DNA from 2 places in the Paenibacillus salivarius genome. Region 2 is predicted to be linked to the other one. Evidence: riboswitches for the same ligand, from Rfam matches in the RefSeq annotation. Region 2 holds a riboswitch; the other holds the start of a gene.

The links. A riboswitch is a leader RNA that binds a small molecule or an ion and turns the genes downstream of it on or off. The one in region 2 is predicted to bind cyclic di-AMP.
Region 1: linked by a shared signal. The riboswitch ahead of ACSFXJ_RS12285 (3D domain-containing protein) and the one ahead of ACSFXJ_RS14375 (hypothetical protein) in region 2 are both predicted to bind cyclic di-AMP.

Annotation. Positions count from the first base shown of each region.
Region 1 covers NZ_CP195592.1:2,712,753-2,720,544, reverse strand. Annotated here, with positions in the region: gene ACSFXJ_RS12300 (dihydroorotate dehydrogenase) at 1-92, opposite strand, end outside; gene ACSFXJ_RS12295 (dihydroorotate dehydrogenase electron transfer subunit) at 85-783, opposite strand; gene ACSFXJ_RS12290 (polysaccharide deacetylase family protein) at 963-1,751, shown strand; gene ACSFXJ_RS12285 (3D domain-containing protein) at 1,755-2,435, opposite strand; cyclic di-AMP (ydaO/yuaA leader) riboswitch at 2,447-2,630, opposite strand; gene ACSFXJ_RS12280 (amino acid ABC transporter ATP-binding protein) at 2,799-3,521, opposite strand; gene ACSFXJ_RS12275 (amino acid ABC transporter permease) at 3,508-4,170, opposite strand; gene ACSFXJ_RS12270 (transporter substrate-binding domain-containing protein) at 4,266-5,105, opposite strand; gene ACSFXJ_RS12265 (alpha-glycosidase) at 5,352-7,097, shown strand; gene glgA (glycogen synthase GlgA) at 7,144-7,792, opposite strand, start outside.
Region 2 covers NZ_CP195592.1:3,170,793-3,178,584, reverse strand. Annotated here, with positions in the region: gene ACSFXJ_RS14385 (C39 family peptidase) at 1-680, opposite strand, end outside; gene ACSFXJ_RS14380 (Ig-like domain-containing protein) at 959-3,247, opposite strand; cyclic di-AMP (ydaO/yuaA leader) riboswitch at 3,560-3,781, shown strand; cyclic di-AMP (ydaO/yuaA leader) riboswitch at 3,888-4,067, shown strand; gene ACSFXJ_RS14375 (hypothetical protein) at 4,164-4,583, shown strand; gene kdpF (K(+)-transporting ATPase subunit F) at 4,619-4,690, shown strand; gene kdpA (potassium-transporting ATPase subunit KdpA) at 4,719-6,398, shown strand; gene kdpB (potassium-transporting ATPase subunit KdpB) at 6,419-7,792, shown strand, end outside.

The sequences.
Region 1 (7,792 bases), 460 kb from region 2:
CCATACTCCTTGCCGAAGCCGAAAGTGCCCGAAGCCATGACGACGGGATTCTTAAAATGAACTCCCGCAATACTGCTTGACATATCAATCATGAAACACGACCTCCTCCGCAGGAAATACCGGTCCGTCAGCGCAAGCCTTTTTGCGGCCGTCCTTGCATTTCACGCTGCATACGAGGCAGGCTCCGATACCGCAGGCCATCCGATTTTCCAAAGACACGTAGACCCGGGCCCGCCCTCCCGTATCGGCCTGCTTTCGTTGAACCGCCTTCAACATCGGATGCGGGCCGCAAGTGAATATCGTATCGTAAGCCTGAAAATCGACCTTTTCGAGAATCGATCCGCCAATATCCACGACCACTTGTCCGCTTGTACCGGCGCGAAACTCGTCCACCATGTAAGGCTCTTTACTAAACCCCAGGTATACGTCGGCCTCCGGAATTTGTTTCAGAGCATAATAAAACGGAGCGATTCCGATCCCTCCGCCAACCAGTGCTGTTTTTCCGGTCGGCTCCGGGAAGCCGTTGCCGAGCGGCCCTTCCAAGCCGACCTTGTCGCCTTGCTTCAATCTGGAGAACAACTCCGTCCCTTCCCCGGAGACGAGATATAGAAACTCGATTTCGAAATCGGATACGTTAAAAATGCTAAGCGGCCTTGAAAGAAGCGGATACTTATCCCAAGCCCGCAACATATAAAACTGTCCCATTCTTCCGGTGAATCTCCCCTCCACCTTAAGGCGGAAAACACCCGGTGCAACCTGTTCATTGGCCACTACCGTCGACATGACGCTCTCTCCTCTCCTGCAGTACAGCTGACAGTTATCTTTTTCTTCACTTAAAGATGCAATTTTTCCGAAAGAGAGTCTGTGACAAATATCACACGCGAAACCAGCGGTCATATTTCGCTTGGATAACGGGAATACCTATACTTAAACGAAAATTAAAAAAGGGAGGGGCGTTTCCAATGAGCAAGGCGGTGGCAAAGCGGACAGTTGCCTGTGCTGTCATATTAATCTCGGCTTTGATAACCGGTGTTCTATTTCCCGGCTCTAGCTTCGCAAATACGGACAACCAGCAAAAAAAGCCGGAAACAAGCGCTCCCAGTCTAGGAGAGCTGCGACGTAAATATTCGGAAACGTTCAAATTCCGCGGACCGGAAGTCAAGCAAATCGCGTTCACTTTCGATGATGTGCCGGACCCCCGGTTCACTCCGCAGGTTCTTGCGGTTCTTCGGAAGGAAGGAGTAAAAGCGACCTTTTTCGTGGTCGGTCACCGGGCCAAAAAATTTCCCGACCTGGTTCGTCAAATTCATCAGGAGGGACATATCATCGGCAACCATTCCTTCAGCCATCCGCAATTCAAGAAACGGTCTATAAAACAATTTCAGAACGAGATCCAGCGTACCGAAAATATCATTATGAATCTGATCGGATACCGTCCGAAGCTGATACGGCCTCCGTACGGAGAAATAAATGAGGAGCAAGTCAAGTGGCTTAAAAAGAACGGTTACACCATCGTGAACTGGAATGTGGATTCGCTGGATTGGAAAGGGATTGGAAAGGAAAAAGTCGTCAAGAACGTGCTTCAATCCGCAGGTCCCGGATCGATCATTCTTCAGCATGCGGGAGGAGGCACAACTTCCGATTTGTCGGGGACAATCGAAGCCTTGCCCGAACTGATTCAATCACTTCGGGCAAAAGGCTATCAATTGGTCACGCTTCCGGAGCTGCTCCATGTAACGAAGTATAAATAAGTTTTATTTCAAAATATAAAGCTTGATGTCCTGAAATCCAAATTCGCTGACAGATTGCTGGCTGCCCGGAATGAAAATATCGATCCGATTTCCTTTAATCGCGCTGCCTTGATCGGCTGCGGTAGCGACAAAGGCTTGTTTAGGCAAATTCGGATGAGTATGACCCGTAACGAGAACCTTGGTCCCCATCGGGATCACGCTCGGATCTACGGCGATCGTTCCCAATTCCAGGGGATTTCCGAAATAGTCCACGGCTCCCCATTTTCCGTTTTCGCTTGCTGCGGAAGAATAAGCGGTCGCCTTCACGTCCAGCGTTTTGGAATAGTTAAATGTTTTTCCCCAAGCTTCCACAACCTGGTCCGTTGCGGAAGCTTTTAGCGTTGGCAGCATAACCGGAGCTTCCGCCGCTTTGGCGGATACGGTCTGTTTCGATGCGGCCGGCTCATTTCCCGGAATCACGATATCGAGTCCCGCAAAAATATTCGTTGCTTTTACGGACGGATTAGCGGCCATCAATTTGTTCATATCGACGTTGTACTGCTTCGAGAGTAGGTAAAACGTATCCCCATCCTTCGCTTTATGTAACGCGTCCGCATGGGCCGGTATAGCGTGAAGTGTTCCCGCCAACCCCAGTGTAAGTAATGTTGTTTTAAAGATACGTCCAATGTTCGAGTGTCTGTTCATGTTGTCGATGTCCTCCCTGGATGTAGTGCCTGCGGAGTTAGTTGTCGGGTTAGGAAAAGAGGAGTTGTTCCCCGCGCTAGAAGCAACACAGCGCTTCACCCCAAAGACCAGCTTTCTCCGGCGCTAACCGGTTAAAAGGCTGTTCGGTAAATCGTCCCCCGCACCTGCCCTGGCAGGTTTCGGCTCACTCAATATATCACAATTTTGTAACCAATGGAGCAAGAAAATGTTGCCAACACCCTAACCCTCTTGAATCTACGGGGTTTTTCACGGTTACAAGTGATTACAATATCGTTAAAAACGTAGCTATAAATAGAAAAAAACCGCCGGAGCAAATCCTCCTGCGGTCGATATTGTTTTACACTACAATACTTTACTGAGAAAATCTCGGGTGCGTTGATGCTTCGGCGAACCGAACACCTCCTGGGGCGTGCCCTGCTCCAGAATAACACCTTGGTCCATGAACAGGATGCGGTCTCCTACCTCCCGGGCAAAGCCCATCTCGTGGGTCACGATCACCATCGTCATGCCTTTTTCGGCAAGGCTCTTCATGACATCGAGCACTTCGCCGACCATCTCCGGGTCAAGCGCGGAGGTCGGTTCGTCGAACAGCATGACGTGCGGTTCCATGGCCAGGGCGCGTGCGATGGCGATCCGCTGTTTTTGACCGCCGGACAGCTGAGAAGGATAAGCGTCCCGCTTATCTTCCAGACCGACCGTGCGGAGCAAATCCATGGCGATCGCTTCCGCTTTGGATTTATCCATCTTTTTCACGCGGATCGGAGCCATCGTGATGTTATCGATGACCGTTTTGTGAGGGAACAGATTGAACTGCTGAAACACCATGCCCATCTTTTCGCGCGTTTTGTTAATGTCATGCTTTTTATCCGTAATCGATTGTCCCTCGAAGGTGATTTCTCCCCCGCTCGGTTCCTCCAGACGGTTGATACAACGCAGAAAGGTACTCTTTCCCGAGCCGCTCGGACCGATGACCACGACAACCTCGCCTTTGGAGATTTCCAGATCGATGCCCTTCAAAATATGAAGTTGCCCGTATTTTTTATGAAGCTGCTTAACGGTGATCACTGGCTTTCAACTTCCTTTCGAACATGCCCATAACGCGGGACAGTGTAAATGTCAAAATAAAGTACATGATCGCGACGATCAGATATGGAGTCATACCGTTATAAGTTATGGTGACGATCGCGCCCGACTGGAACATAAGCTCGGTGACCCCGATGAAGGAAACGATGGAGGATTCCTTAATGATCGTGACGAACTCGTTGCCGATCGCCGGAAGCACCGACTTGATCGCCTGCGGGATCACAATGAAACGCATGGACATGCCCCGGGTCATCCCGAGCGAACGGGCCGCCTCGTTTTGTCCCCGATCCACGCCTTGAATGCCCGCCCGGAAAATTTCAGCCAAATAAGCGGAACTGTTGATGGAAAGCGTGATCGCCCCGGATTCAATCGCCGAGAAATTGATACCGAACGCCGTGGAAAAACCGTAATGGATAATAAACAATTGAACGAGCATCGGCGTCCCACGCAGAAACTCAACCCAAGCATGCCCGATAAACCGGACGATTCCCCAAGGAGACATTCGAATCAGCGTAATGATCAAGCCCAGCACAAAGCCGCACAATACCCCGATAGCCGCCAACAGCAGCGTGTATTGGAGACCCGTAAAAAAATAACTGCGGTACTCCCAGAACATCGTAAACAAATCCATGAATCCACCATTCCTCCTAATTCACCCTAGATACGTATACAAAACAAAAAATAGCGATTTTGCTCGCTATTTTTTGGATGGAACGAGAGCCTTGCTTATTTCTCGGCAAGTTCGGTAGCTTCCGTAACGAATTTGTCGATGGAACCGTCGCCCATCAGACGATCAAGCGTTGCGTTAACTTGGTCAAGCAATTCCGTATTGCCTTTTTTCACCCCGATGACATAACCTTCGTCTTCAGTGACCGGTTTAGCGTCGGTAATGGTGATGCCTTCCACGTTTTTAACGAACGACTCGGCTACAGGGCCTTCAATAATCGCCGCATCCACACGGTTCGATTTCAGTTGCATCACGATATCGTTGATTTTGGCGAGGGAGGTAAGTTTTGCGCCAGCGATTTCTTTGGCGATTCCCTCCTGGATCGAACCCTTTTGAACCCCGATTTTTACGCCTTCCAAAGACTCCATGGTAGCGTACTTGTCTTTATCGGCTGTACGGGTTACTACCGACTGTTCAGCTTTGTAATAAATTTTCGAGAGGCCGACTTGCTCTGCGCGTTCCGGCGTAGGGCTCAAACCCGAGATGACCAGGTCCACTCTTCCGGTATCCAATTCGTTCAGCAAGGAGTCAAAGTTCATATCCTTGATTTCCAATTCGGCACCCATGTCCTTGGCGATTTCTTTAGCGATATCGATGTCGAAGCCGACGATTTCATTTTCGCCTTTTTCGTTCATGATTTTGAATTCGTACGGAGGAAAGTCCGCACTTGTTCCGATAATCAGTTTCTTGGCCGCGCCGCCGTTACCCGAACCGTTGCCGGAACCTTGGCTTTCCGTGGCCGGTGCCGTGTTGCCGGCGTTATTTTTATTTTGTCCGCAAGCGGCAAGTACACTCGTTACCAACATTAGCGCTACAATTAACATACCCCATTTTTTCATCTGTCTCTCTCCATTTCTGCACATTTATTAGACCATCGTTCGATTTACTAGGCTAATTATAAGTGAATGTGTATATATATGCAAAGACATTTTTCACATTTTCATCTTTTTTTCATTTTGGAACCTTCCTTGACTGAGAATCATACAAGGGTAAAGTGTGGAATAATGGTTCATATCCAGTCCCATCGGGTTATAAATTGCTGAAAACCTTGCTAGTTCATTAAGATGACGTGAGGAGGTGGCCCCGTGCTTCTTGAAGCTCTCTACCATGTCCCCCGGGATAAATGGGCTTATGCTTATGATGCATCGACGATCCATTTGCGCGTGCGGACGAAGCGTGACGATGTGGAGCATGTTTATGCCATGACGGGCGATAAATATAATTGGGACGGAACGTACCAGGAAATCCCATTGGAAAAAGCGGCGCATGACCGGATGTTCGATTATTGGGAAGTCGCCGTAAAACCAAAGTTTAAGCGGCTGTCCTATGCATTTAAACTCACTTCCGGGTCCGAAACGGTGTATATGCTGGACACGGGCGTTCAGCATGAAGGGCCGACACCGCCGGGTGAGCTGTACGAATTTCCGTATATTCATGAAATCGATCTGTTCAAGGTTCCCGAATGGGCCAAAAAGGCGGTCTTTTATCAAATCATGCCCGAACGTTTCGCCAACGGCGACCCTTCGAACGATCCGGAGCATACCGTGCCTTGGGGCGGAAAGCCCACGCGTGACAATTTCTTCGGCGGAGATTTGCAAGGCGTGCTTGATCATTTGGATGATCTGACCGATCTGGGCGTTAATGCGATTTATTTCACACCGTTGTTCGTTTCCCCTTCCAATCATAAGTATGATACCGTGGACTACAAAAAAGTCGATCCGCACTTCGGGGATAACGAACTGTTGAAGCGCGTCGTCAATGCCTGCCACGAGCGCGGAATCCGCGTGGTGCTGGACGCGGTGTTTAACCACTGCGGAGAGCAATTCCCCCCGTTTCAGGATGTGCTGAAAAACGGCGAGAAATCCAAATATGCGGAATGGTTTCACATCAATGAATATCCGCCCCGAATCAAGGACGGAATCCCCACGTACGATACGTTCGGTTTTTTTGGGAATATGCCGAAATTCAACACGGCGAATCCGGAGGTAAAAGAGTACCTGCTCGGCGTGGCGGAATACTGGATCCGGGAGATTAAGCTCGACGGCTGGAGGCTGGACGTGGCGAACGAGATCGATCACCATTTCTGGCGCGATTTCAGGCAAGTCGTCAAAAAGGCGAATCCGGAGGCCTACATTATCGGGGAAGTCTGGAGCGATTCGTTAACCTGGCTGCTCGGCGACCAATTCGATTCGGTCATGAACTACCCTTTTGCCGATAAGGTGCTCGAGTTTTTCAACGGGGGCATGGACGGCTACAGTTTCTCCAATGAAATGGGAGCCCTGATCATGCGTTATCCGCAGCAAACGAACGAAGTCATCTTCAATATGCTTTGCAGTCATGACACCCCGCGTTTGCTGACGAGGGTCGGCGGAGACAAAAGAAAGCTGAAGCTGTGCGTCGTTTTTCTGTTTACGTATATCGGCACCCCGTGCATCTTTTACGGGGATGAAGTCGGGATTACCGGGGAAGGCGATCCCGATTGCCGAAAATGCATGGAATGGGATATCCGTAAGCAGGATCGGGAGCTTTATGACTTTTATAAACTGATGATCGCGCTTCGTAAAAAGCACGGTGCCCTGCGCCAAGGACGGTTCCGCTTTCTGCAGGCGAACAGCAACGATCCTTGCATCGTCTACGAACGGATGGATGAACACATGCATTTCACCGTTTGGATGAATAACACCGGTAAATACCGTACTTTGTCCCACCCGATGGAAACGGAAGATTGGCGGGACGCGTTATCCGAAGAGCGCGTAAAACCGAAGGACGGGATGATGAACATCGGATTGGATCCTTTCGGATTTCGGATTTTATACCGCAAATTGAAATAAAAAGATAGCCAGACCCGGACAACAATTCCGAGGTCTGGCTTTTGTTTTACCGGGTAAGGCGTTCATAAATATCGATATACTGCCTGGCCGAGCCGTTCCAGCTGTAATCGCCCGCAAAGGCGTTGGCGACGATTTTTTTCCATTCCTCCGGTCGCTGGTAGAATGAAATCGCTCGTCTCAGTGTGAACAATAAGTCATGGGCATTAAAGTTGGTGAACGAGAATCCGTTCCCTTCCCCTGTATATTCATTATAGGCGTGAACGGTGTCATTGAGCCCGCCGGTCTCTCTGACCACGGGAATGCTTCCATAACGGAGAGCGAGCAGCTGACTGATCCCGCAGGGCTCAAACCTTGATGGCATCAGGAAGATATCGCTGCCCGCGTAAATCCGGCGAGATAATGCGTCGCTGAACCTGATTTGCACGGACAGTTTTTCCGGATGGCGATAAGCAGCCTCCTTAAACCAATCTTCATACGCGCGGTCCCCCGTGCCGAGCACGACAAACTGGACGTCGTCGAAATGAAGCCATTCATCCATGATCCTCGTGACCAGATCCAGTCCTTTCGGCTCGACCAGCCGGGTGATCATCGCTACGAGCGGAACGTCCGGCGCTTGGGGCAAGCCGAGTTCCTTCTGCAATTCGATCTTATTCTCCCGTTTTTTGCTCAGGCTGGTACGGTATCGTACAGGGATT
Region 2 (7,792 bases):
GTAGTGGATGGCAACAGACCAAATCCATTGGTTCTCCAGTACTCCGAAATAGCCGCCATAGTTGTTGGCCCGCATGCCGAGTTAGAATGATTTACACCGGAAGCGTACTGGTCAAACGTTTCAATCGTCAGCTTTCTCTCCGATAGCGCTCTAATCCCTATGGCAGTTGCCGAACCGTTTAAATAAGCATTCCATGCGGATGCCGCATTAGGGTTTGTTGAAAGGAGGGGGGGTGATTGGGCGGAAACTTTCTGTCCATTCTCCCGATCTCCCAATATAACATTCTGGGAATTTGAAGCATAAACCGCTTCAATACCTCCCATATAATACAGTCTTTCTCCATTGCTCAGTTCAGTAATTTCAAGAGATCCTTTACCTGCAGCCAATACCGGCGAGTAAGATTTGTTAGCCGATACTAGAACGTATTGCTTGTCAAACTTATAATAATATCCAAGCAATATTTCATTAATATTGTAAACTGGTTCAACGGAAATCAAAGACGAAAATGGTTCCGAAAATTGATGCCTCTCCAAGAATAATGCTGCAACTGTATCTGCCTCCTCTCTGGTAACATTAGCCGTTCCGACAGGATCACTGACACTTGCCATAGATAGGGAAGGGAGGTTAACAAGAAATACGCAAACTAATAAAAGCGCTTTCAGAAATCTTGTTTTCTTCATTCTTTTCTCGCTCCTTTAGAATAAAATTAACAGATACGTTGTTGCTCGAATGGTATGTACCTGCATCTATCTCTAGTATCCTAATCTCAGTATACAATTAATATTTGATATGTTAAATAATCCCTTTTTGAATTTTATATGAAAGCCTTTTTCCGTAGGGCGAGAAAAAATCCAACGGATTTGGTGCGTTCTTAAAAACGTACCGTTAGGACGAAAATAATAATCCCCCGGACGACGATACGAATTGTCGTCCGGGGGATTTTGTCGGCGAATTTCTATCACTCCGGCCAGGATACGGTTACGGAATGAGGCCGGTCAAGCGCGGAAGCCCAGTAATAGCCGGGAGCCGTTATCCGCTGCGGCAAAAATCCTACCAGTCCGGCGGATTTGGGCAACGCTTCGGAGGTTGCCGAAGTCATGCCCTGGGCATCGGCCACAAGATCCACATATCTGCCGCCGTTGTAGGTGAAACGGCCATGAACTTGTGCTGCAACGGGTGCTCCTGTCTCCAGGTCGATGACTTGCAGGGTGACTTTTCCGCGTGTGCCGTCAAATACGATAGTCATATCGCCAATGATCATGGGGCGGAGGCTCGTGCTCTCTGTTGTAGCCGAGACTTCGCTCGATACGGGGCCGATATTGCCGCTGATATCGACCGCGGCTACCCGGTAGTAATAGGTCGTGTCCGGCAACAGTCCGGTGTCCCGGTAGGACAGATTACGGGAGGTTCCGCCAATCGTGGATTCGTCCGGCGTGAATCCGGGTTCCGTGCTTCTGTAAATGACATATTCCTCGATGTCGGAATTGTCGGTAGCCCGCCCGTAGTTGAGCTGGATCGAGTTGTAATCCCACACTGCAGCCTCCGGCTCGCGATTCAGTCCGGAAGGAGGCGAGGTATCCGTAGGGGTTACGTTCCATTTGAAACCTCCGGGCCCCCAGGCTGAAGGCAGCCAGCGGATGGAATCGTAATGATGCATGGCCATTCCGCCGAATGCCGGGTTCCCGTTAAAGGCGGCGTACACCTTATCAAGTTCGCTTTCCATATAAAGTCTGCCTTCTTCACGGAAGGTGATCGTTTCAGGGTCCCCGCTGCTGGCAATATCCAGCGTTTCGACGCCGACAATGACCGAGCCCGGTTTGCCGATCGCGTTGGCATAATCGAGTTCGCCTTGTGCTTGAGGGATAATGCCAGGCCCACCCTCGGCGGTATCCCTATAATCCATGATCGAAATATAGTCGCTAATGTCTTGGACATGTTCCGAAAGCCATTTTGTTTGTCCGTTCCACGTAATGTCCTGTGCTGCATCGCTGCTGTCAAACCAGCGCGGAATAGCAGGGCCGAAGGGAAGATCGATGCCGGCGGTATCTCTGCGGTCGATCATTTTTTGCAGGATATCGAGATATTGAAGCTGGACGGATGGTTTTTCCGCTCTAAATTCCGGTAAAATATACGGCTCAATGTCCACGTTCACGCCGTCAAATTGTTCCGCTTCCGAAGAGGAAAGGTTGAAGTTGATTACTTTTTCGATTTCCCGGATCGCGTAGCCGTGGTAGGGCTCTAATGCACCGTAGTAGGGAGGAACCGTGCCTCCGGCAATGCATGCATGAACCTGATATCCATTGGCATGCGCCCAGCGGATGAAATCGCGGACCTTTCCGGGCTCGTCTTCAAGAATGTCCACGCCCTCGTAAGGGAAGACGCCGATATAGAAGGTCGTGATCGGATCGGAGCCGAACGTTTCGGTATCGTCGGCCATCTGTTGGAGCGCCGTTCTCGAACCGGGATTCAGGAACAAGTTGTAAGCTGCTTTTTCCCAGATCCACATGGCCCGGTCTTGATGCTCCAGTGTGATCGGCTCGGGTGCCCAATTCCCGGTATGTGCGTATACCGTCGTACTCCGCCCGATATTGCCGAACGTATCGATGGCGCGCGCTTCGATGCTCGATGTACGGCTGTCCAGGCGCTTGGCATCCCACTTGAACTGATAATGATTGCCCGTACGTTTGGCAGAGAGCCACGGTCCGCCGTTAATTCTCACTTCCACCTGATCGATCGCATTTTTGGAATCCACCTGAATTTTTACCGGAACCGATCCGTGAACCGTGGTACCGTCGTCCGGGTTCGTTATTTTCACGACAGGGAGGCTGGCTTCAGGGTTATCCACATAAACGGAAGTGGTTGCGGTAGTGATCCCGTAACGAGTCACACTTTGCAGTCCCCTGACGATGATTGAAACGTCTCCATCATATTTGGAAGTGTTCAGATCCGCGTACCAGTTGCCCTTTTCAAATCCGTCCGACTGCTCCACCACGGCCGGAATCTGCTCCGTGCCGTTGACAATCAGCTTGATGTCATAGATGTCGGAATATTGGCCCGTGACCCGCAGCCATCCCGGTGACACATACTCGCCGCTTTTCGGAGAATCCATCGTTAACTGGGATTCGGCGCGGACGGACGGAACCTGGATAAGGACAAACAACAGGAAGCCTAGAAACAATGCAGCAGAAAGCCATTTGAGTGTCGGGCGAACAAACCGATTCATCAAACTTTGATCAAAATTCGGCATAAATACCCCTCGCTTTCTGACGGATCGTACAGCGGCCCGCCTCCATATAATTGTAAACGTTTACATTTATTATTGTATCCGCAAGTTTTTTCTAAGGGCAATATCCTTTTATTGTCCTTTAATCGGATAAGCCGGGTCGAAATCTAGAAAATAAGAGTATAGTCGAGTTATCGCGAAAATGAGAGAGATTGTGATGAATGAAAACGCTGCTGATTCGTATATTCGTCAAATCCCCTTCTTTTTTTGCCGCCAGCATGACTTTACTCTGTTCGGAACTGGAGTTATGATTCAATCCATGAAATAAATAACAACCATTTCTGATCGCTGAATTTCCCGGTAGCGGGAAAGCGGGGGAACCGACGGCCATCCATTTAAAAGTGGCCGTATAGTTCGAATTTCAATTCCATGTGAGAGTGGGAGAGACCTTCGGACAGGGGTGAATCGCGTACGGAATCCATGGCTTCCGTACGGGTAGGGCGACTCTCACCGCCCGAATCCGACAGCTAACTTCGTAAGCGTGGATGGAGAGAGGATGGGTGAACTGCGAGCCGCACCAAAATTGGCCACAGGGGACCTCGGTATGCCTCCGTGGTCTTTTTATGGCCTAATATGAAAAAATGATTGAATTTCATGAAAAACAATGTCTCATTCGCTGAATTCTGCTTACGCAGAAACGGGGGAACCATCAACCTCCGTTTACCGGTTTTCGGACCGTTAAATCGGAGATTTCTTGGGGTGAATCGCCGGAATGTTTCCGGCGTAGGGCGACTCTCGCGTCCGAATCCGACAGCTAACCTCGTAAGCGTTATGGAGAGAGGCACCCGCCATAAGCTGATTTGGCCCGAACGCCATTTTTAAGCCGCGGAAAGGTACCCTCCTTTCCTGCGGCCTTTTTCGTTTGAAGGAGGAAATCAAGTTGGAAGAAGATTGCATCCTCGTCGCCGCGCCGAACAAATCGGCCCGTAATTTTACGCTGTTGCTTCTGGCAAAGGGACGGAAGGTTGTTTTAATCGTCAATAACAGGACCGAAGAGCTAAAGGCAGGGAAGCTGGGAGCCCAAAAAGTGATCCGTGTAAAGACGGATGATGAGAATACATGGCAGGCACCCGGGTATCCGATCGGGCGGGCGTTTATTTTTGAAACGAGTCTGGCCCTGACATGCAGGTATTTGAAGCTTTGCCGCATGTGGGCGGCCGGCCCGATTATCGTCATCACGCCCCAACAGGATCCGAGAATGATTTATAAGGGGCTGGGGGCCGACTTCATCATTCATTCCGCAAGCGGCGAGGTCGGATTTTTGGCAAATGGGCTTCCGGAAGCCGAACTTGAAAAATAGCAAACTGGAACCGAGGGAGGCAATAAACCGTGATTATGATCGGATTGATGGTTGTACTGGTATTTCTATATTTGATCTATGCTCTGATTCATCCCGAGAAGTTTTAACAAAGCCATCATATTGAGGGGGATCCCAATGGATTTTGTGCAAATGTTTGTCGTGATCGGCGTCATCTTACTGTTGGTGAAGCCGGTAGGCACTTATTTATATCATGTATTTTCGGGAGAACCGAACCGGACAGACAAGATTTTCGGCGGAACGGAGCGGCTGATATATAGGCTGATCGGTTTCAAAAACCTTGAAGGCATGAGCTGGAAAAAGTATGCGTTCAGTATGATTGCGGTGAACGTCGTACTGGCGGGAATCGGCTATTTGATATTGCGGCTTCAGAGTATTCTTCCCTTCAATCCGAACGGGATCGGAGCGATGGAGCCAACGCTTTCGTTCAACACGGTCATCAGCTTTATGACCAATACGAACTTGCAGCACTACAGCGGAGAGTCGGGATTGTCGTATTTTTCGCAAATGGCCGTCATTACGATGATGATGTTTACCTCGGCGGCGACCGGCTTGTCCGTGGCGATTGCCTTTATACGCGGGCTGACCCGGCGGGGGAGAACGGTCGGAAACTTCTTCGAAGATTTTACGAAAGCCCATATCCGGGTGTTTTTGCCTGCGGCGTTGCTGGTTACGCTGATCCTGGTGGCGTTGCAGGTTCCCCAGACATTGGAGCCGACACTTGCGATTCAAACGCTGGAAGGCAACGTGCAGCGCATCTCCGTGGGACCGGTTGCCTCGCTCGAGTCCATCAAGCATTTGGGAACGAACGGCGGAGGATTTTTCGGCGCCAACTCGGCGCATCCGTTCGAAAATCCGAACGGTCTTACGAATGCGATCGAAATATGGTCGATGTGGATTATGGGTGCGGCTTTGCCATACACTTTCGGTCTGTTCGCCAAAAACAAAAAGCAAGGCTGGGTGATATTCTCGGCCATGATGATTCTGTTCCTTGTCTTTCTTTCCACCGCATATTTCTCCGAAAAGGAGGGGAATCCGGCGATCAACGCGCTTGGTATCGACGCCTCGCAGGGCAGCATGGAAGGGAAAGAGGTAAGGTTCGGTATCGCGGGCTCCGCGCTGTTTACAACCGTGACCACGGCCGCTACGACAGGGACGGTCAACAATATGCATGATACGCTGACGCCGCTAGGCGGCCTTGTTCCGCTTGCGCAGATGATGCTGAACGTCGTGTTTGGCGGCAAAGGCGTGGGACTGATGAATATGTTGATGTACGCCGTTTTGGGCGTGTTCATATGCGGACTGATGGTCGGGCGGACGCCGGAATTTCTGGGCCGCAAGATTGAAGCGAAGGAAATAAAGCTCGTCGCGGTCGCGATCTTGGTACATCCGTTCATTATTTTGCTGCCGACGGCAATCAGCTTTATGACGAACCTGGGGCACGGCGCCATAACCAATCCCGGGTTTCACGGCTTGACCCAGGTGCTGTACGAATTTACTTCCTCCGCCGCGAATAACGGATCGGGATTCGAAGGATTGGCGGATAACACGCCGTTCTGGAATATCATGACCGGCCTGGTTATGCTGTTCGGACGCTATGTATCCATCATCGCCCTCTTGGGGGTTGCGGGTTCGCTCATGTCCAAAGAGCCCGTACCGGAAACGATCGGGACGCTGCGGACAGACAACCGTTTATTCGCCGGCATTCTGATCGGCACGGTGATGTTAATCGGCGCGCTTACGTTTTTGCCAGTCTTGGCCATGGGCCCAATCGCCGAGTTTTTAACTTTAGGATAAGCGAAAAGAGGGGTTGAATAATGACAAACAACCGAAAAACGATGCTGACCGGTCCGATTGTCCGTCATGCGGCACTGGATAGCCTGATTAAATTAAACCCTTTAACGATGATGAAAAATCCGGTTATGTTCGTCGTCGAATTGGGCATGATCCTTGTGCTTCTGCTGTTGTTGTTCCCGAATCTGTTCGGATCGGGCAACGGGTTCGGTTTCAATTTATCGGTTTTCCTGATTCTTCTTTTTACGGTGCTGTTCGCCAACTTTGCCGAAGCTCTTGCGGAGGGAAGGGGAAAGGCTCAGGCCGATTCGCTGAAAAAGTCGAAGCAAGAGGTAACGGCGAATAAGCTTGTCGGAGGATGCGTTCGTAATGTATCCTCCGCGGAGCTGCGAAAAGGAGACATCGTCGTCGTGGAGCAAGGCGAGATGATCCCCGGTGACGGAGAAGTTATCGAAGGGCTCGCCTCTGTGGACGAGTCCGCGATCACCGGGGAATCGGCCCCGGTCATCAAGGAAGCAGGCGGCGATTTCAGTTCGGTGACGGGAGGAACGTTGGTGGTGAGCGATCGGATCGTTGTCCGGATCATGAGCGATCCCGGCGAATCGTTCATTGACCGCATGATCTCGCTCGTCGAAGGGGCAAAGCGTCAGAAGACGCCGAACGAAATCGCGCTGAGCACGCTGCTTACCGTGCTGACGCTGATTTTCCTCATCGTCGTTGTCACCCTGAAGCCGATTGCCGATAAAATGGGCATTCCGCTTGAAATTCCGGTGTTGATCTCGCTGCTCGTCTGCCTGATCCCGACGACGATCGGCGGGCTGCTGTCCGCGATCGGGATCGCCGGAATGGACCGGGTCACCCGTTACAACGTAATCGCCATGTCCGGGAAAGCCGTCGAAGCGGCGGGCGACATCAATACGATGATTCTGGATAAAACGGGGACGATAACTTACGGCAACCGTATGGCATCCGAGTTGATCCCTGTCGGCGGCGTACATGTGCAGGAGCTTGCGGCCTGGGGAGCGATCGCCTCTCTCCATGACGAGACGCCGGAAGGAAGATCCGTCATGGAGTATGTTCGGGCGCGCGAAATGTCATGCGACGCAAGACTCGGTGAAGGCGGGGAACCCGTTCCGTTCCGGGCGGAAACCCGAATGAGCGGGATCGACTTAAAGGACGGACGCAAAGTTCGCAAAGGGGCTATTGACGCGATCCGGGGATGGGTGGTCTCGCAAGGGGGAGCCGTCCCTCCCGATTTGGAGGAGAAGGGAAACCGCGTGGCTTCGGAAGGCGGGACACCGCTTGCGGTGGCCGTTGACCACCGGGTTTTCGGGATCATTTATTTGAAGGATACGGTGAAACCGGGTATGAAGGAACGCTTTGAACAACTGCGCAAG